Regions from separate parts of the Tenacibaculum mesophilum genome, predicted to be linked through region 2. Evidence: riboswitches for the same ligand, from Rfam matches in the RefSeq annotation. Region 2 holds a riboswitch; each other region holds the start of a gene.
What was found. A riboswitch is a leader RNA that binds a small molecule or an ion and turns the genes downstream of it on or off. The one in region 2 is predicted to bind cobalamin.
Positions count from the first base shown of each region.

Region 1: it holds a riboswitch for cobalamin, as region 2 does, so the genes downstream of both, D6200_RS14380 (hypothetical protein) here and D6200_RS02995 (TonB-dependent receptor plug domain-containing protein) in region 2, are expected to answer to the same signal.
Region 3: it holds a riboswitch for cobalamin, as region 2 does, so the genes downstream of both, metE (5-methyltetrahydropteroyltriglutamate--homocysteine S-methyltransferase) here and D6200_RS02995 (TonB-dependent receptor plug domain-containing protein) in region 2, are expected to answer to the same signal.

Region 1 covers NZ_CP032544.1:3,148,024-3,155,256, reverse strand. The annotation lists gene trpD (anthranilate phosphoribosyltransferase) at 1-298, opposite strand, end outside; gene D6200_RS14390 (anthranilate synthase component II) at 309-902, opposite strand; gene D6200_RS14385 (anthranilate synthase component I family protein) at 986-2,377, opposite strand; gene D6200_RS14380 (hypothetical protein) at 2,584-3,648, opposite strand; cobalamin riboswitch at 3,744-3,941, opposite strand; gene asnB (asparagine synthase B) at 4,193-5,854, shown strand; gene D6200_RS14370 (DUF3103 family protein) at 5,942-7,120, opposite strand.
Region 2 covers NZ_CP032544.1:639,788-647,020, reverse strand. The annotation lists gene D6200_RS03005 (thiol-disulfide oxidoreductase DCC family protein) at 1-111, shown strand, start outside; gene D6200_RS03000 (YncE family protein) at 175-1,260, opposite strand; gene D6200_RS02995 (TonB-dependent receptor plug domain-containing protein) at 1,265-3,145, opposite strand; cobalamin riboswitch at 3,177-3,372, opposite strand; gene D6200_RS02990 (ABC transporter substrate-binding protein) at 3,382-4,320, opposite strand; gene D6200_RS02985 (bifunctional adenosylcobinamide kinase/adenosylcobinamide-phosphate guanylyltransferase) at 4,422-4,925, shown strand; gene cobT (nicotinate-nucleotide--dimethylbenzimidazole phosphoribosyltransferase) at 4,929-5,966, shown strand; gene D6200_RS02975 (adenosylcobinamide-GDP ribazoletransferase) at 5,969-6,739, shown strand; gene cobC (alpha-ribazole phosphatase) at 6,724-7,233, shown strand, end outside.
Region 3 covers NZ_CP032544.1:3,009,071-3,016,303, reverse strand. The annotation lists gene D6200_RS13780 (Crp/Fnr family transcriptional regulator) at 1-484, shown strand, start outside; gene D6200_RS13775 (NAD(P)/FAD-dependent oxidoreductase) at 567-1,841, shown strand; gene D6200_RS13770 (DJ-1/PfpI family protein) at 1,849-2,604, shown strand; cobalamin riboswitch at 2,717-2,903, shown strand; gene metE (5-methyltetrahydropteroyltriglutamate--homocysteine S-methyltransferase) at 3,090-5,414, shown strand; gene D6200_RS13760 (acyl-CoA thioesterase) at 5,470-5,895, shown strand; gene D6200_RS13755 (tRNA1(Val) (adenine(37)-N6)-methyltransferase) at 5,935-6,654, opposite strand; gene mnmD (tRNA (5-methylaminomethyl-2-thiouridine)(34)-methyltransferase MnmD) at 6,826-7,233, opposite strand, start outside.

The DNA.
Region 1 (7,233 bases), 840 kb from region 2:
CCGCCACAATAAATGAGGTTAATGTTGAAATGTTGAACGTATTTTTTCCATCTCCCCCTGTTCCGCATAAATCAATCGTATTAAAGTCTGATAAATCTACCTTTATCGCTAATTCTAATAAAGCTTCTCTAAACCCTGATAATTCATCAACCGAAACTGGTCGCATTAAAAACACGGTAATGAATGCAGCTATTTGTGAAGCATTGTATTTTTCTTGTGCAATATTTATCAAAACTTCTTTCGATTGTTCCTTGGTCAATCGTTTTTGTTCAAATAGGGTGTTTAGTATTTTTTTCATATCAATAGCTTTAAGCTTTTGGCTTTTGGCTTTCGGCAAAAGCAATAAAATTCTGAATCATTTTTTTTCCGTCTGGAGTTAAAATACTTTCTGGGTGAAACTGTACTGCTTCAATAGCAAATTCTTTATGGCGTAATGCCATAATGCTTCCTTCTTCATCAACTGCTGTTATTTCTAGTTCCTCAGGAAAGTTGTTGTGTGAAGCAATCCAAGAGTGATAACGTGCAGCTTCAAAAGTTTCTGAAATATCTTTAAAGGTAATTGCATTATTTTTAGTCACTTTCATTTCAGTAGCTACTCCATGAAATACATCGTTCAAGTTTTCTAACTTACCTCCAAAAACTTCCGTTATTGCTTGCAAACCCAAACACACTCCAAAAATTGGAATTTTACCTGCATAGGTTTTTATAGTTTCCTTTAAAATACCTGCTTCATCAGGAATACCTGGTCCTGGTGACAGAATAATAGCATCGTATTTTTTAATTTCATCTACTGAAATTTCATCGTTACGATACACATCTGGCAACTTTCCTGTTATATCCTCCACATAATGTACCAAATTATAGGTAAATGAGTCGTAATTATCTAATATTAATATCTTCATATTTATAGTATTGAGTATTGAGGTTTGAGTAATAATAAAACATGTATATCCTACATGTAAATACAAACATCTCAATTCTAATTTTATATTTCTTCTGCTAACACCAATGCTTTTTTAAGTGCTGCTAACTTATTATTTACTTCTTGTAGTTCGTTTTCTTCTTTAGAATTAATTACAATTCCTGCACCTGCTTGGTAAAACAAAGTATTATTTTTACTTACAAAAGAACGAATTGCTATGGCTTGATTTACATTTCCGTTCAGTCCAATAAAACCAACACATCCTCCATAAAATCCACGGGTTTGATTTTCGTATGTATCTATCAATTCCATGGCTTTGTATTTTGGTGCTCCACTTAATGTTCCTGCTGGAAATGTATCTCCAACAATTTCTATTGGGTTTCCTGTAATTTTACCTGTTACTGTTGATACCAAGTGAATTACATGACTAAAATATTGAACCTCTTTATAGGTTTCAACTGTTACATTGGTTGCATGTTTACTTAAATCATTTCTCGCTAAATCAACCAACATTACATGTTCTGCATTTTCTTTCGGGTCATTTGCTAACTCTTTCGCCAACTCTCTATCTTTTTCATCATCACCTGTTCTTCTAAAGGTTCCTGCAATTGGATTAATAATAGCCTGACCTTCATTTATCTTAATTTGTGCTTCTGGCGAAGACCCCATCAATTTAAAGCTTCCGTAGTCAAAATAAAATAAATATGGAGAAGGGTTTATAGAGCGTAATGCTCTGTACACATTAAATTCATCTCCTTTAAATTTTTGTTGAAATTGACGTGATAAAACCAACTGAAAAACATCTCCCCTTTTACAATGTTCCTTTGCTTTTGTTACACTTTGCTTAAATTCCTCATCCGTGATATTCGAAGTTTCTTCTCCTTGAAAAGCAAAGTCGTATTTAGCAAAAGATTGAGAATTTACCAAGTTTTCAATTTCTGATAATCGAGATTCTTCTCCTTCTGGTATATTTTCTATCAAAATCATTTCATTTTTAAAATGATTGATTGCTACAATAAATCGGAAAAAGCTATACTGTAATACTGGAATTTCAGAAGGTGCTTTATCTGATTTTAACTGAATTGTTTCAAAGTATTGAACCGCATCAAAAGTTGTATAACCATACAATCCATTAAATGATTTTATTTCCTCTGAACAATTTATCGAAATAACATTGCTATACGCATCAAACTTCTCATAAAAATTTCTTTGAATAGGCTCTCTTTCTAATTCTTCTTTTCGATACGACAATAACAATTCATCATTTTCTGCCTTGATGGTTATCAAAGGTTCTATACACAAAAACGAATAACTATTTTCTTTACTATGATAATCTGAACTTTCTAACAGCAAACTATTCGCATACTTGTCTCTTGTTCTTAAATACAAGCTAACTGGCGTTATCATATCTGCCAATTGTTTTTTTGCTATTGTTTTAAAGGTAATTTTTTTCATTTTATTTAATATGTAAAAAACAAAAAAGGCTTATCATGAGATAAGCCTTTTCGTTGTATTATAGATATAACAAGATGGTCTCACTAACGTAAGTTATGAGTTTTCCACCACCAGTTATTTAATTGTTGTTTTATCATTATGCTACAAATGTATAAAGTGATTTTGATTTTACAAACTTTTTCGTATTAAAAATAAATAAACAATACTTAATTTACAGAAAAATCTTCTTTAGAGAAGCAAATATCTATTGGCGAGTTACCTATTCCTTTTACAGTTTTAAAAACAGATTTATCTTCATTATAAATAGTAAGTATACTTTTATCTGTATCAAAAAAATCTTCTGCACCTAAAACATATACTTTTCCTGTAATAGGATGCTCTCTTATAACAGTTGTAAGCATTATTCCTTCTGTAGTTGGATTAATAAATTCTTCTGCTTTTTTTGTTTCTGTGTTAAAACGGTGAATCACTCCTGTTGACACTTCTGACCAATAAACATAACTACTTGATTCACTTACAGAAAGCATACTATTCTTATACAAATTCACTCCTGTTAATGTAACCGTTTCATCAATACCATAATCAGTTGCCAAACTTACAAACTTAGCATCTCCAACTCTTTTCTCAGTTCCTATCCAAATTTTATTGTTTTTATCTTTTAAGATTCCTGAAATTACATCATCAAATATTACTGTGGTTTTTATTGACTTATCTTTGATATTTAATACTTTCAACTCTTTATCGTCAGCAATCAATACGTTTTCTCCATCTACCAATACTCCTGATTTTGAAAACAATACTTTTGAAGAAACTCCATCAATCTTATCTTTCACTCCTTCACTTATATTAAAAAACGATAAATCATATGTTCTTCGTCTTCCTCTTCCACCAGTAGAAATGATTACTCCATCAGTTTCTGAGTACATAGCCAAGTACGAAGGACTACTTACCTTAGATGTAGTCACTGCTACTTCTTCTGCAAGATCTTTTAAGTTTAATTTTGTAACAAAATTAGGTCCGTCTTGAGACACTATGAATAAACTATTTTCAAAGTTTGTAAAAGATATTGAATTTTTATTTAGAGACTCATATACATTTGGGGTAAAAACTTGACTTTCATCTAAATGCCCTACCACTGTTTTGTCCCCCTCATAACTTAGTATAAAAGAATTATCATAAATTGGAGTTGGTTCTTGTTTCGTTGAATCACTTGAACATGAAAAAAAAACTGATATTAAACATACCAATACAATACTATAATTACGTATCATTATTATAATTAAATTTAAAGTTTCTGAAAACAAAAAAATACAAACATTATATTTCAAATGTTCTTTACTGCTTCTTCTTTTAACCCGAAAGAAAAGCAATGAATTAAATTTTGGCAGGTCTCCTGACTAACATCTTGCTACTACCTTCCCGTAAAAACAGTGGCGTAAGAAATAACAAGTATCTATAGTTTTAATAGACTAAGTTTACAGTTGCGGGTACAGTTTAGGATTCTCACCTAATTCCCTTTTAATTTTCTTTACAATAAAGAAAAACCGCGGCAAATATATTTTAGTCGTAGGAAAGAAACACTAATTTTACTGTTAAAATTACACTTCCTTCTTTTTCGATAAAAGTAAACTCTCATAATTGTTATAAGAATAATTAAAAAGTAGAATAATAATAGCTTAAAACGCAAATTAAAGTTAATTAAAATATGTTTTTCAACTTTTAAAGTTATAATATATAATCAAAAAAAGCATAATTGTTTAAAAATAAAAACATCATTCAGTTATTTGCATTATAATAAACAATAAAATTAAAATTATGTGTGGAATTGTATGTGCGTTTGATTTAAAACAATCTTCAGATAAATTAAGACCTCAATTATTAGAAATGGCTAAGAAAGTTCGCCATAGAGGTCCAGACTGGAGTGGAATTTATAGCGATGAAAAAACAATTATGGCACATGAGCGACTAGCAATTGTTGATCCTGCCTCTGGACAACAACCTCTATTTAGCCATGACCGTAGATTTGTCTTAGCTGCTAATGGAGAAATATATAATCATAAAGAAATAAGAAAACAACTTAAGGAAAAACATGAGTTTTTAACTAAATCTGATTGTGAGGTTATCTTAGCTTTATACAAAGAAAAGGGAGTTGAGTTTTTAGATGATTTAAACGGGATTTTTGGTTTTGCTGTATACGATTCAATTACAGATGAATATTTAGTAGCTCGTGACCATATGGGAATTATTCCTTTATACATGGGATGGGATAAACACGGAACTTTTTATGTGGCCTCTGAGTTAAAAGCGCTAGAAGGAGTTTGTAACAAAATCGAAATTTTTCCTCCAGGACACTATTATACGCGTGAAGACGGATTACAAAAATGGTATTCTCGTGATTGGATGGAATACGAAGCTGTGAAAGACAATAAGACCTCCATAGATGAAGTTCGCGATGCTTTAGAAGCCGCTGTTCATAGGCAACTAATGAGTGATGTACCTTATGGAGTATTACTTTCTGGTGGATTGGATTCTTCCATCACCTCTGCTATTGCAAAAAAATATGCTGCTAAACGCGTAGAATCTGGTGATAAAGATGCTGCTTGGTATCCGCAATTACATTCATTTTCTATTGGTTTAGAAGGTTCACCTGATTTAGCTGCAGCTAAAAAAGTATCGGAATATATTGATACTATTCATCATGAAATAACCTTTACTATTCAAGAAGGCTTAGACGCAATAAAAGATGTTATTTACAACTTGGAAACTTACGATATTACAACAGTTCGTGCCTCTACTCCAATGTATTTAATGGCACGTGTTATTAAATCTATGGGAATAAAAATGGTCTTATCTGGCGAAGGTGCTGATGAACTTTTTGGAGGATATTTATACTTCCATAAAGCCCCTAATGCAGAAGAATTCCATAAAGAAACTGTACGAAAACTAGATAAATTGTATCAATACGATTGTTTACGCGCCAATAAAAGTTTAATGGCTTGGGGAATTGAAGGTCGTGTACCATTTTTAGATAAAGAATTTATGGATGTAGCAATGCGTATTAACCCAGAAGACAAAATGATTAATGATGAACGTATGGAAAAATGGGTGTTACGTAAAGCTTTTGAGAGCTATTTACCAAAAGAAGTAGCTTGGAGACAAAAAGAACAATTTTCTGACGGAGTTGGCTACAACTGGATTGACACCTTAAAGGAAGTTGTAGAAGCTGCTATTACTGACGAAATGATGGCAAATGCTCCACATCGCTTTCCTACGCAAACACCAAGAGCTAAAGAAGAATACTATTATCGTTCAATATTTGAAGAGCATTTTCCAAGTGAAACTGCTGCTTTAACAGTTCCATCTGTACCTTCAATTGCTTGTAGCACTCCTACTGCACTGGCTTGGGATAAAAGTTTTCAAAACCAAAACGAACCTTCTGGTAGAGCTATCAAAGCTGTACATGAAGACGCTTACTAAGAAAAATTCTTAGTTTTTTTCAAATTTTAGTTGTAAAGAAAACCTCGCTTATTGGCGAGGTTTTTGTTATTCCTTTAAATTTATTTTTTAATTTGGAGCTACATAAAAAGGAGATAAGTTCACCTTTGCATTTCTTCTAGCTCCATAATAATTATAGTAACTCTTATTTTTTTCAATTGTATAAAACGAATCTACATAATCATCATTATTGGCATACCAGCTATCAGGCATCGCTTGAATTATTGCTCCAGCAATCTGACCCAAAACATTAACCCAAGGTTGTGTTGAAACTGTTCCTATAATTTGAAAAACTCCATTTACAATAGCAGAAACTAAGTCTTTATAATTTGTATTGTCATCTTTTTCAAATAACTGAATATTTGCAGCTTGGTATTGATAATCATCCCAAAACAATAATATTTGATTCGGATAATAATCAGTATCATCATGATCTAAATAATACATAGGTATTACCTTAATTTCAGGATTGTTTTTATCATCTTTAATACCTGATGTTATTGCATATACCTCAGCAGCACCACTTATCCAAGGTTCTTCATCGTCATTTAATCTTATTTTATCTAACTTCGTAGTTTCTAATCCAGTGTTTCTTGCAGATTTAGTACTTAAATCTAATGAAGACTTTAAAAACCTGTTGTTTTGAACTCCATTTTCTTGAAGATACTCATTCATATAAATTACCTCTCTCTTCAAGGCTTCAAAACCATCAGTTTCAATAACAATAACTGTTTGACTTGGTGCTTCTTTAGGATCAAGATAAACAACTTCTTTATCTATTGTATACGCTTCAACTCTCTCCCAAGTTTTCTCATCTCCTTCAGGAGCAAAAGAAAATAATACATTAGAAAAATCTTCTATTCTCTCTCCATTGTGCATCCAAACTTCCAAAATCTCTATCTTTTCAGGAGCGGCTTCTTTAGACGCCTTACCTTCTAACATAGTGGTTTTAGACATTAACATTTTATATGACTCTTCATCACTTACAAACTCAGAAGTTTGGTTTAAAATTTTAGACATCGCTACACTTGGTTGCTGATTATTCAACAACTCAAGAGTCTTTTCTTTAAAGCTTTGATTCTTCATCAAATCAATAAATTGAAAAGTAGCTTCTTTCTTATTTGTTAAACTAGAAATTTGCTCTTCTGTCAAACTTTCTGAACCAGTAACTAATTCTTCAGAATTGTTACAGCCAATAAACAACATAGAAGCCAATAAAGCTCCTAATAAAATTCGGGGGGTTTTCATTTTAAAAAAAATTTAATTTATTAATACTAGCTTCAATATTAACAAAAAACACAATAAAAACCTTAAAAAATGTTAATTTTTTACAAAAACATAAACAAAAAACCATCAAACAC
Region 2 (7,233 bases):
AGTTTTAGAAACTTAGTATACGATTACATTGCTAAAAATCGCTATAAATGGTTTGGTAAAAAAAATGCCTGTATGGTTCCTTCTAAAGAAATACAAGAAAAGTTTTTATAAAAAACAAGCTCACCAAATTGGTGAGCTTATTCATAGCAATATTTCCCTTTTCTAGGGGACGACTTAATTAAAATAAATTTTTGAAGCTCCTACTCCTACTTCTGTTGAATATATTTTATTCTTAGTATTAATATCATACACCATTAACTCACTTACTTCTTGAAATTCATATTCAGCAACAAATAATTGATTATCTCTTACATTCATTCCATAAATAACTCCTACATCAATACCTTGTTCAGCTAACTCATTTGCTGTCTCTTTAATACCGTAAACTTTATCTGTATTTCCTTGATAATAATATATTTTGTTATTAGAATATGCTAAATATGTAGCCCTTTTATTTTCAGGAAAAGCTAATTCTTTGATTATTGTATTATCAGTTGTATTAATAATAGAAATTGAAGAAGGAGTATTTTTAGTAGCTTTATAGTATGGAGCTGGTCCATATTCTAAAGGTTTACCTTCAGACAAAACAATTAAATTACCTGTAGCATCAAAAGCCATATCATCAGGATTATCTTTTACTGTTATTGTTGATACTACATTATTATTATTTAAATCTACTACAGAAACAATGTTGTTTGATGACCAACCTCCTTTATGTGAGATATATAATTTATTACCTTTATTTACAATTTGCTCTACACCATTAGCTAGTGAAATTGTATTCTCTTCAATAGTATTAGTTTCAATATCTATAATAGCTACATAATCATCATTCTCATTTGCACCATCACCCCAGTTTGTAACATATCCTTTTCCATTTACAATAGTCATATATCTTGGATTGTTTAACCCTGTTGTAATTTGTCCCTTCTTTTTAAAAGTATATCTATCTGCAATTACAATCATATTAGCATCATTTAAAATGATATAAGCATCTGTTTCAGAAAAAGCTATTGATTGAATTAATCCTGCTAACAATGCTCCATTTTTACCTGCATAAATAAAATTTTGTGACTCAGATAACTCATTATTCACGTAAGAAATAAATCCATCTTTATTTCCATAAAGTCCTTCTCCACTTACAATAACTCCATTATCGTATTTGTCTCTAATTACTTCAACTATTTTATCTTCACTAGAACAAGAGATAAGTACTATACTTATTAAAAAAAGTTGTAAAAGTAGTTTTGTTATTTTCATTGGTTTAAAATTTATAATTTAAATTGATATTAAAATTTGTTCCTGGCATAGGACGCAAATTTGAGAAATAATACACTTCATTAAATATATTATTAAGCATGAATCCTATCGTTGGAAGTTTTGATTGTTCTCTAGATAACTTAAAGGTTACTCCTAAGTTTTGAACATTTACCGATTTTACAGAATAAGTTTTTGAGTTTGTTGGGTTTGTATATACACTACTTTGATATAAACTTTGTATAAAAATTTTCATCCTTTTATAATCATATCCCACATTAAAATTTAATAAATGCTTTGGTGCAAATGGTAATACTTTTCTTGTTTCTATATTTTCCGCTAACGTAAACGTATAATTGGAAGAGAAGTCAACTATATGTTCTCCTATCTCTTTCTTAAAACTCACATAAGTTTCAATTCCTTTATTAACCACATCACCTACATTTCTTGGTCTCCACAAATTGCTGCCACCTGTTGGTAACCAAAGAATTTTATCATTAATATGGATATAAAATAATGTAGATGTTATATTTATATTTTCATTTTTAAGAGAAGCTCCCAATTCCCCTTGTTTTGAATTTTCTGGTATTAAGTTTAAATTTCCTACTACAGGCCAATACATTTCATTATAAGTAGGTACTCGATAATTTGTTGAAAAATTGGCTAGGATGTTTAATTGATTAGCTAATCTATATTCTCCTCCTACGAATAAAGACAGAGGCACATTAAAATCTGAATTAATTTCTTTTCTAACTTGTAAATTCGTTATTAATTTTTCAGTAGGTTGATATTTAACACTTCCTACAAAAGCAACTGAATTTCTTATTTCAGTACCTATATCAGAACTACTGCCGTTTATATTTTCATAAATAGTTTTGTAATTAAACGACAAAACATTAGATGGTCTATAAGTTAAAGAGTGGTTTATAAATACATTTTTTGACTTTCCAAATTCAAAATTTTCAACATCCTTATTCCTATAATAACTATACTTTTGTGTTAGATAGGCTAAGTTTAACTCCTGTTTAAACTGTGACGAAAACGCATACTTCCATTGTAATAAATTTCGTTCATTGAAATCTTCATTTCGTTCGCTACTCGCAGATGGATTTGGGAAACCGTTGGAAAAAAAACGATTTCCATAGTAAGCGGTCGAATAAAACGATAAAGTATTTGTAGGAGTAAACTTATAACCTATGACAAAATTAATTCCGTAGTTTTTGTAATTACCATTTTCATTAGTTAGTAGGTTTCCATAATCATCTTTATACCGCTCATCAATATATGTGTAATCATTATCGGAATAATTAAACGTAGAAGCTAATTTTATACTCCACTTATCTGTTCCTACTGAGCTTTTAAAAAAATTAGACGTTGTATTGTAACTTCCGTAAGAAGTAAATAATTGAAATTTTTGATGCTCTTTAAACAACAATTCATCTTTCAAGTGTACCGTACCACCAATGGCACCAGAACCATATTCAGCACTATTTCCTCCACTTTGAACAATGATATTATCATTCAAACTTGCAGATAATGAATTAAAATCTGTTTGTCCGCTTCCTACAGCATTTATAGGTATTCCATTCCATAACACCAATGTATTTGAAGCCGATGTTCCTCTAAAACGAGCGGTACTCACACCTCCATTTCCATAATCTCTAAAAGCTATTGGACTATTATATCGTAGAAGGTTTGTTAAGTTGATAGGGTTTTTTGTTTGTTCTTTTATCCCAATCTTTAATTCTTTTGTAGCAATGCGTTTTTTTTCTACATTTCTCTTCCCGTTAACTATTACCTCTTTTAATTTGTTAATAGCTATTGTATCTTTTTGAGAAAAAAGATTAATCGTAAAAAACAGTATAAATATTATTGTTATTTTCTTCATTATACATTAAACTTTTATCCCGAAAGTTTTAATTAAATTATAATAATTGGCAGGTCTCCTGGCTTGCGTCTTGTAACATACCTTCCCATTAAAAAAACAGTGGTTTGAGTATTTGTTACAAGCTTAATAGCTTACAGTTGCGGGAACAGCTTCGGTTTTACACCGAATTCCCTTTTAATTCTCTTTAATAAGATGATTAAAGAAAAACCAAAAATCACGGCAAATGTATAGTATTCTTATAAATTAGCAACCATCAAATCATGATAATTTGCGAATTTTGTTTGTAAGTTTTCTGGAAGGGTATAATACGCTGGATGAATCATTTTTGCCAAACATTCAATTCCTTCCACCAAAGTACCAGCAGAAGATTGTGTAAACATGGCAAAGTCGGCAATATACACTTGTTTATTTTTTACCGCTCTCAAAGAGGTCCACTCTTCTCTTTCTTCTAAAAATTTCATATCTTCAAGAGTTCTATCAATTCCGTATCCGCAAGGAGCGATAATCAATACCTCTGGATTGTATTTTACAATTTTATCCCAAGAAATTACAATACTATCTCCTGATGGATGCGATAACAAATCAATTCCTCCAGCATAGCCTATTTGATGAGGAATCCAGTGCCCGCAGTTAAACAACGGGTCTATCCACTCTAATAACATCACACTTTTCGATTGGATTCTATGTTCACGTTGCACATCTACAATATCATAAATACGTTTTTTCAATCCACTCACATATACCTCTCCTACCGCTTCCTGCTTCATCGCTTTTGCAATGGTTAACGCATTCTCAAAAACGTCTTCTAAAGAATTGGGAGTAATTGATATTAATTCTGGAACTTTAGGTAATTTATAAGCTGATTTTGCCACAGATTCTGTATCTATCTGGCAAACATCACATACATCTTGTGTAAAAACAATGTCGGGTGCGATACTTTCCAAAACAGGTTCATCAACATAGTACAACGTCTTTCCTTCTGCCTTGGTTTTAGAAAAAATAGCCGTTATTTCTTTACTCGTTAACACTTTTCCTTCCAACTTATATCGAACAGCTACTTCTTTTTCTTGTAAAGCTACTTCTGGACACTCAAAAGTAATTCCGTTTAAATAGTTCTGTAAGCCCATGTCATAAATCATTTGGGTTACTGCTGGCATAAAAGAAGATACTGTCATAATTCGTGGTTTTAGTTCAGCAAAAATAAACAGTTCTCTATTTTAATTTGTTTTTTATTAAAAATCTTTCCAATCTTTGTGTCAATATAAAATACGATTTCATGATATATTATATCTCAGGAGGTGAACGTTCTGGTAAAAGTAGCTATGCTCAAAAGCTAGCCGAATCTTTATCTGACACCCCTATTTACCTAGCCACCTCTCGTATTTGGGATGAAGATTTCAAACAACGAGTTGACAGACATATTTCTGATAGAGATGAACGTTGGACCACTGTTGAAGAAGAAAAATGGTTAAGTAACGTAATTTCTGAAAAACAAACTGTCGTTGTTGATTGTGTTACACTATGGTTAACGAACTTCTTTGTAGACACAAAATATGATATTGAAAAGGCGTTAGAAATTGCCAAAGAAGAAATCAATAAATTGGTTGGAATAGACGCCAATATTATCATAATTTCTAATGAAATTGGTATGGGATTACATGCCAATTCCGAATCTGGAAGAAAATTTACACAACTACAAGGCTGGACAAATCAACACATAGCTAAACTAGCTGATAAAGCTACTTTTATGGTATCTGGACTTCCTTTAACTTTAAAATAACACATGACAACAACAATAACTCCTCTATCAAAAGATTTACAGAACGAACTTCAAGAAGAAATCAACTTCAAAACCAAACCTATTGGTGCTTTAGGAAGTTTAGAAAAAATCGCCATGCAAATTGGTTTAATTCAAAATACCACTACACCTGTACTCTCAAAACCTACTATTATGGTTTTTGCAGGAGATCATGGAATTGCTACCACAGGAAAAGTGAGTCCGTACCCACAAGAAGTTACGCAACAAATGGTGTTTAACTTTTTGCAAGGAGGTGCTGCTATTAATGTGTTTTGTAAACAGAATAACATTCATTTAAATATTATAGATGCTGGTGTGAATGCTGATTTTGAAACACATCCACAGCTTACCAATGCCAAAATAGCAAAGGGAACACAAGATTATAGTACTACCAAAGCTATGACTTCAAAACAATGCCAAGAAGCTTTAGAAAAAGGAAGACAATTGGTAAGAAAGGTGTATAGTGAAGGTTGCAATGTTATTGGTTTTGGTGAAATGGGTATTAGCAATACGTCATCTGCGGCTTTGTTAATGAGTTATTTTACCAATACACCTATTGAAAACTGTGTAGGTAGAGGAACTGGAGTTGATGATAAAGGACTACAAACAAAAATCGACATATTATGTGAAGTCTATAAGTTACACGCCGATTCTATTTCAACACCTATGGAAGCCTTAACTGCTTTTGGCGGATTTGAAATTGTAATGATGTGTGGAGCCATGTTAGAAGCTGCTTCTTTAAAAATGACTTTACTTATTGATGGTTTTATTGTTACTGCTGCCCTATTGGCCGCTCATGCTATGGAATCTGATATTTTAGACTATTGTATTTTCTGTCATAATTCAGGAGAACAAGGACATCAAAAAATGTTAGAATTTTTAAATGCTGAACCACTTTTAAACTTAGGTTTACGTTTAGGTGAAGGCACAGGTTGTGCGGTTGCATTTCCTATTATTCAATCGAGTGTAAACTTTTTAAACGAAATGGCTACTTTTAAAAGTGCCAATGTTAGCGAAGCCTAGTTATGATAAAAAGACAAATCCATTATTTTTTAACTGCTGTATTGTTTTTTACACGAATTCCGTGTCCTAAATGGGTAGATCATTCTCCTGAAATACTCAACAAAAGCAGTCGCTATTTTTCTTTAGTAGGAATTGTAGTCGGAAGCATTGCAGCATTAGCCTATTTTGCTTTTTCTTATATTTTTCCTACGGATATTGCTATTGTAATTAGTATGATTAGTTCTATTTGGATTACAGGAGCTTTTCATGAAGATGGATTTGCCGATGTTTGTGATGGTTTTGGCGGCGGATGGACCAAAGAAAAGATTTTAACCATTATGAAAGATTCCAGACTCGGAACTTTCGGAGTAAGCGGTTTGGTCTTTATCCTAGCTATAAAGTTTTTAGCTCTATATCATTTACAAAACCTATCTATTGATTTAATTTTAGTAATTATCTCAGGACATAGTATTAGCCGATTTATCGCTACGGTTTTATTGTATACACATGACTATGTAAGAGATATTGACAGTTCTAAAATAAAACCAACCACCAAACAAATGAGTAGTAAATCGCTACTCATATCAGCTATTTTCGGAGTAGTTCCCTTATTTTTCTTTCAAAACCCAATGGTGTTTTTAGTATTACTTCCCTTATTACTTACCTATTTGTATATGGGACATTTCTTTAAAAAATGGATTGGTGGTCAAACAGGAGATTGTGCGGGTGCTTTGCAACAAGTAGCTGAAATTGTTTTTTATCTAAGCCTACTCGTCTTATGGAAGTTATTTTAGTACGACATACCACACCTGATATTGCCAAAGGTATATGCTATGGTCAAGCAGATATAAAGGTTGCGACTACTTTTGAAGAAGAAGTGAGCGATATTCTAAAAAAAGTTCCTGTGAATGATCCTGAAGTTACCTATTACAGCAGTCCCTTACAACGCTGTAAGCTTTTGGCTGAAAAACTTTCATCCACAGTAATTTTTGACAACCGATTGAAAGAACTCAATTTTGGTGATTGGGAGCTACAAAAATGGAACGATATTGATAAGAAAGAACTCGATATTTGGATGAACGATTTTGTGAAAACGCCTGCTAAAAACGGAGAATCTTATATCGATTTACACAATAGAACCACCGATTTTTTAACCGAATTAACAACCAAAAACCATCAAAAAGTCGTGCTTGTTACCCATGCGGGTGTAATGAGAAGTCTTTGGTCGTATATGAATGAAATTCCCTTGGAAAAATCATTTGAATTAAAACTAAATTACGGAGATACT
Region 3 (7,233 bases), 970 kb from region 2:
TTGTCAATCCTACAAAAAAAAAGAAATTTTATTACTCACAAATAAACGTTGTAATAAACTATTTTTTGTTACCAAAGGTTGCTTACATTTATATTTTATTGATAGTTTGGGCTACAAAAAAACTACACAGTTTGCTCTAGAAAATTGGTGGTTAACTGACTTTTTAGCTTTTCGGAACCAAAAACATGCTAACTTTACCATAGAAACAGTTGAAAACTCTGAAATTTTGTCAATCTCCTTTTCAAAATATAACGAGTTATTAAATAAGTTTCCCTTATTAGAAAAATATTTTAGAAGTATATATGAAACCGCATACGGAGCTGCTTTAATGCGTTTAAAATACATTAACAGTTACTCTAAAGAAGATATCTTTTTTAGATTTAGAAAAGACTTCCCTGATTTTGTACAACGAGTACCCCAATATTTATTAGCTAGTTTTTTAGGATTAACTCCTGAATATTTAAGTGAAATTAAAAGAAAATAGCTATTCTTAAGTTAGTTTATTTTTTACTAAAACATACTTAACTACCTTTGCATTTATATTAATTTAAGGGCATAATAGCATTATGAAAAACATGAAAAAAATTGTCGTTGTTGGCGGCGGTTTTGCTGGGTTAGAACTTATAAAAGGGTTAGGAAATTCTGAAAATTATCAAATTATTTTAGTAGATAGTAATAACTATAATTTCTTTCCTCCTTTAATCTACCAAGTATCCACAGGTTTTATGGAACCTTCTGCAATTAGTTATCCATTCAGAAAAATTTTAAGAAAATTTAAAAATGCTCGTTTTCGTCTGGGTACACTTGAAAAAGTTGTTCCAGAAGAAAATAAAATAGTGGTAAGTAATGGAGAAATAGCATATGATATCTTAGTAATGGCTACTGGTACAGAAAGTAATTTTTTCGGAAACAAAAACATTGAAAAGTACAGTTTACCAATGAAAACTATTAGTGACGCCTTGTCACTTAGAAATGTTATTTTAACTCGATTTGACCGTGCTACTAGAATTCACAATCCTGAAGAAAGAAAGAAGTGTTTAACTTTTGTAATCGCTGGAGCGGGTCCTACTGGGGTTGAACTTTCTGGTATTTTATCTGAAATTAAAACTTCAATTATCATAAAAGATTATCCAGAGTTAGATAAAAATGATTTTGGAGAAATTCATCTTATTGATGGTCAAAGCTCTGTATTAGCTCCTATGTCTGAAAGAGCACAAGAATATACCTCTAAAAAGTTAAGTGAACTCGGAGTAACATTAACGATGAACACCATGGTTAATGATTTTGATGGTGAAACTGTATATTTATCAAACGGAGAAGAAATACATACTAAAAACCTTATATGGGCTGCCGGTGTATCTGCTAAAACATTTGATGGTTTTTCAAAAGAAAACTTTGGTGCTGGTAGAAGGTTAAAAACAAATCAGTTCAATCTAGTACACTCATATGATAACATTTATGCTTTGGGTGACTGTGCTTTGATTTTAGGAGACGAAAGCTATCCTAAAGGGCATCCTCAATTAGCACAACCTGCATTACAACAAGCTAGAAACTTAGCTAAAAACCTTTCTAGAAAAGATACAAACTGGAAAACTTTTCAATATAATGATAAAGGTTCATTAGCTATTATTGGAAGAAATAAGGCTGTATTAGATTTCCCAGGACAAAAACAATCATTAAAAGGTTTTGTTGCATGGTTAATTTGGATTTTTGTACATATTATGGGGCTTGTAAACTTCAAAAATAAAGTAAGAACTCTATACAACTGGTTAGGCTATTACATATACAAAGACCAATATTTTAGAATGATTATTAAACCTACTCAAAGAGATACTAAATAAAATACGCATGAAAAATTTAAGCATTGTAGTAATACTACTTTTTACAATTATTACTGTTGGTTGTAATTCAGAAAAATCGAAAACCAATAAAAAAACAGAAGGAGTTGAACAAGTTGTATCTCCATCTGACACACTAACTAAACACCTAAAACCATTTAATCCTAATTTACCAACTATTGGACTTTTAATGTTTAATGGGGTTTTACAAGGAGAAGTTATAGCAACGTCAGATGTATTTGGAAAAGCAGATAAAGATGGCAAACAACTTTTTAATGTAGTAGCTATTGCTGAAACAGCTAAACCCATTACTACTGAAGAAGGAATGCATTTTGTTCCCGACTATACTTTTGAAAACTGTCCTAAACTAACGGCTTTGTTTGTACCAAGTGCTTACGACATGTATGCACAAGTACATAATAATAAAGTTGTAGATTTTATAAAAACAAAAAATCAAGAAACCCAATACACTGTTAGTAATTGTGCTGGAGCTAATTTAATTGGTAAATCTGGTATAGCAGATGGTCATAAAATTGTAACATGGATTGGCGGCGGTGAGCAACTACAAAAAGACTACCCAAATTTAAAAGTGCAAAACGACAGCTTGGTAACTTTTGTTAAAGACGGTAAGTTTTTATCTTCAAACGGAAATTTAGCAAGTTATATTTCAGCGTTAGAACTTCTCGAAATTATGACAAATACTGAACATAGAAAATTTGTTGAAAGCTATTTATACTTGGATCAACTTAAAAACTGGAAAAAATAAACATTAATTATAAATTTTCTTTTTCAAACATAAGCATCAATTTATTGGTGCTTTTTTTTATTACCAGTTCTAAAAAAATAATACATACATTTACCCCGATAAGTTCTTTACATACTTCATCAACCGAAAAGGTTTTACTTAACTGTAGATTAATAGGGAATCGTGTGCAAATCACGAACTGTCGCGCAACTGTAAGTAACACACCAAAAGTTTTTATCCTAGTATATCCACTGCCAAAAGCGGGAAGGATGATAAAAGCTGTTATAAGTCAGGAGACCTGCCTATTCGGATATTGACAATGCTTTCGCGATTTGAAGCTTTTGGGTCATACCGATGATATATTTTTAACGCACACTTTCTTTATGAAATGCTGTGCTTTTTTGGTATGTCATTATTTTTCCTCAAACATCTTATCGTTTTTAGCATTGCGAAGCATCTAAAAGAGCTTTTAAAATTAATGTTTAATTATAAAAGTTTAAAAGAAAATGCAAACGCACATTCTTGGCTATCCGCGTATTGGTAGCAACAGAGAACTCAAAAAAGCCTGCGAGCAATATTGGTCAGGCAAAACTAGTTTACAGGAACTTCTTGAAACAGGAAGAAATATCTGTCAACAAAATTGGAAAACACAACAAGAAGCAGGCATAGACCTTATTCCTTGTAATGATTTTTCTTATTACGATCAGGTGTTAGACATGACGCTTACTGTTGGAGCTATTCCTAAACGTTACAATGAAGTAATGTTAAAAACTTCAAATTCTGAACTTGACCTTTACTTTGCTATGGCAAGAGGATATCAAAAAGATGATCTTGATATCACTGCTATGGAAATGACTAAATGGTTTGACACCAATTACCATTATATCGTTCCTGAATTTTATAAAAATCAGGAATTCAAACTATTTTCTAGCAAAATTGTTAATGAGTTTGTCGGAGCTAAACAAGCAGGGATTAATGCTAAGCCTGTAATTATTGGTTTGGTTAGCTACCTTCTTTTAGGTAAAGAAAAAGAAGAAGGTTTTGATAAATTAGATTTAGCCCCAAAACTACTCCCTGTATATATTGAAATTCTACAAGAACTTCAAACACAAGGTGCAGAATGGATTCAATTTGACGAACCTTTTTTAGCATTAGATTTGAGTGAAAAAGCCAAAGAAACCTATCAATTTATCTATAATGAGATTAGAAAAAAGTTTCCTAAACTAAAGTTTATAGTTACTACTTATTTTGAAGGTTTAAAAGACAATCTTTCATTAGCTAACATACTTCCTTTAGACGCATTGCATATCGACTTAGTTCGCTGCGAAGAACAGCTAGATGATGTATTGAATACTCTTCCTAAAAATAGAATCTTATCGTTAGGTGTTGTAGATGGAAGAAACATTTGGAAAAATGACTTTGAAAAGTCATTACAGCTAATAAAAAAAGTCACTGATAAGTTAGGTTCTGAAAAAACCTTTATTGCTTCTTCTTGTTCTTTGTTGCATTCTCCTTGTGATTTAGATTTAGAGATCTCTCTTGACACTGACATTAAACAATGGCTTTCTTTTGCTAAACAAAAACTTACCGAAGTAAGCTTATTAAAAGAGTTATCTGAAAACACTAGTGATGAAAATATTTTAAATGCTTATGAAGAAAATAAAAAAGCTATTGCCAATAGAAAATCTTCAGCATTAATCCATCATAACGATGTAAAACTACGTGTTGATTCCATTAACGAAACAGATTCTAGAAGAAAAAATAGTTTTTTAATTCGTAAAGAAGCACAAGAAAAAGTATTGAATTTACCGCTATTCCCTACTACAACCATTGGCTCCTTCCCTCAAACTAAAGAAGTAAGAAGCTGGAGAGCTCAATTTAAAAAAGGTATCTTAAGTAGTGAAGATTACAAGTATTTGCTAAAAGAAGAAACTCAAAAAACCATTCAATGGCAAGAAAAAATAGGGTTAGATGTATTAGTTCATGGTGAGTATGAGCGAAACGATATGGTAGAGTATTTTGGTGAACAACTTGCCGGAGTTACATTTACTAAAAAAGGTTGGGTTCAAAGTTATGGTAGTCGTTGTGTAAAACCTCCTATTATTTATGGGGATGTACACAGACCACACCCAATGACTGTTTATTGGTCACAATATGCACAATCTTTAACTGACAAATGGGTTAAAGGAATGCTTACAGGCCCTGTTACTATTTTACAATGGTCGTTTGTGCGTGACGATCAACCTCGTAGCATTACTTGCCAACAAATTGCACTGGCTATACGTGATGAAGTTAGAGACCTAGAAAATGCTGGTATTAGAATTATTCAAATTGATGAGCCTGCTATAAGAGAAGGTTTACCATTACGAAAATCAGGGTGGAATGATTATCTAAAATGGGCTATTGAAGCTTTTAAAATTTCTTCTTGTGGTGTAAATGACGCTACACAAATACATACACATATGTGTTATTCAGAGTTTAACGACATTATTCAAAGCATTGCTGAGATGGATGCCGATGTAATTACTATTGAATGTTCTCGCTCTCAAATGGAGTTGTTAAACGCTTTTGCAGATTTCAAATATCCGAATGAAATTGGACCTGGGGTTTATGACATCCACTCACCAAGAGTTCCTTCAAAAGAAGAAATGGTTGAATTACTACAAAAAGCACAAAAAGTTATTCCAGCTTCTCGTCTTTGGGTAAATCCTGATTGTGGTCTTAAAACTAGACATTGGGATGAAACTGAAAAAGCTTTAATAGCTATGGTTTCAGCTTCAAAAGAAGCCTCTTTAAGCTATAATGCTAACACCTTAGAAACTGTAAATTAATAATAAAGTGCCTGAAAAGAATATTTCAGGCACTAATTATACTAACATATATAAAATGACCACAGAAGAAAAAATAACAAAGTCGGAAACACGTATTTTCAAAGCCGTATTTCCAAATACAACCAATCATTATGACACCCTTTTTGGAGGAACCGCTATGCAACTAATGGACGAAGTTGCTTTTATTACAGCAACACGATTCTGCAGGCAAAAAGTTGTAACCGTAAGTAGTGATAAAATTGATTTTAAAAAGCCTATCCCTGCTGGAACTATTATTGAATTAGTAGGAAAAGTAAGTTATATAGGTAACAAAAGTTTAAAAGTTACTGTTAAAATTTTTACTGAACAGATGTACTCTCAACATAGAGAAAAAGCCATTGAAGGTGAATTCACCTTTGTTGCTATTGATGAAAATAAAACCCCTATTGCTGTCATAAAAACTGGCACTGAAGAACTACATTACTCACAAGAACATAGTTAAAACTAAATAGAAATTTTGAAAGTATACCCTCATAAGAGATTACATCTTCAAATAAAAATCTTTCGTAAGGTTAATATAGGCATCAGTGTACTGGTGCCTTTTTGTTTCTATTATCAACTCTTCTTCTTGGATTGTAGTCTCTACAAAGGACATTTCTAATAAACTACGTTTGATTTCAGTAGTAGGAGTTCCTTTTACTCGACAAACTCTGTGTAGGTATAAATTATGATTTTTAGCTAGTTCTATAAAATTTTCTTCTTCTTTAAACGGTATAATAGTTGAAAACTTTCCATACTCCGACAATATTTCACTCACTCCTTTCAATAACTCTTCAAAAGATAATGAACTCGTAAAGCGCGCTTTGTTTCGCGATACATCTTCTGTTTCGTAGTTATCAGTATAAAATGGTGGATTGGATACAATTATATTATACTCTTCTTCATCTTCAGACATTTCTTCTGCAAATTCCACAAAAGAAGCATTGTAACAAAAGAGTCTATCTCCCCAATCAGACTGCTCAAAATTCTCAACCGTTTGCTCATAAGCGTTTGTATCAATCTCAACTGCATCAATAGTCATCGCATCACTTCGTTGTGCTAACATTAACGAAATGATTCCTGTACCAGAGCCAACATCTAATATTGTGTCTGGAAACTCTCCTAAATTACACCACGCTCCTAATAATACTGCATCGGTACCAACTTTCATCGCTGTTTTGTCTTGATGCACTGTAAACTCTTTAAATTTAAATGGTTTCATTTATAAAAATTTTCCAAGAATTTTTTCTGCGTTGAAAAATAAGTACAACACAACAATTAATAAAACTACTAAAAACAACCCTCTTTTAGGATTCCCTCTTTTTCGATTACCGAAACGTCTTTTAAACTCCATTTCTTTATTTTCTAATTTCTACATTAATCACGTAAAATATCACGTTATAATTTTTGTTCCTCGTAACATTTCTCTTTTACCTGGAGGCCCGGGTAAACGCTCAACATCAAAACCTACTGCTTGCATTGCTCGTCGTACACTTCCCTTTGCTGAATAAGTTACTAAAACACCCTCTGGTTTTAACGCAGCAAACATAATTCTAAAAATATCCTCAGTCCACAAATCGGGTTGTACTCTTGCTCCAAAAGCATCAAAATAAATCAAATCAAAACTATTCTCATCGGTAATTTCAGCAAAAAATTGTTTGCGTTTAGTTAATGAAAAATTGGGAGTAATGTTGTGTTTTTCTTCCCAAGAAACTTCGTGAATTTTTTCAAAAAATTCTCTTTTATCATCGGCGTCCAACTCCGCAACATAATTTAATTTTGCTACTTCTTCTTTAGCTAC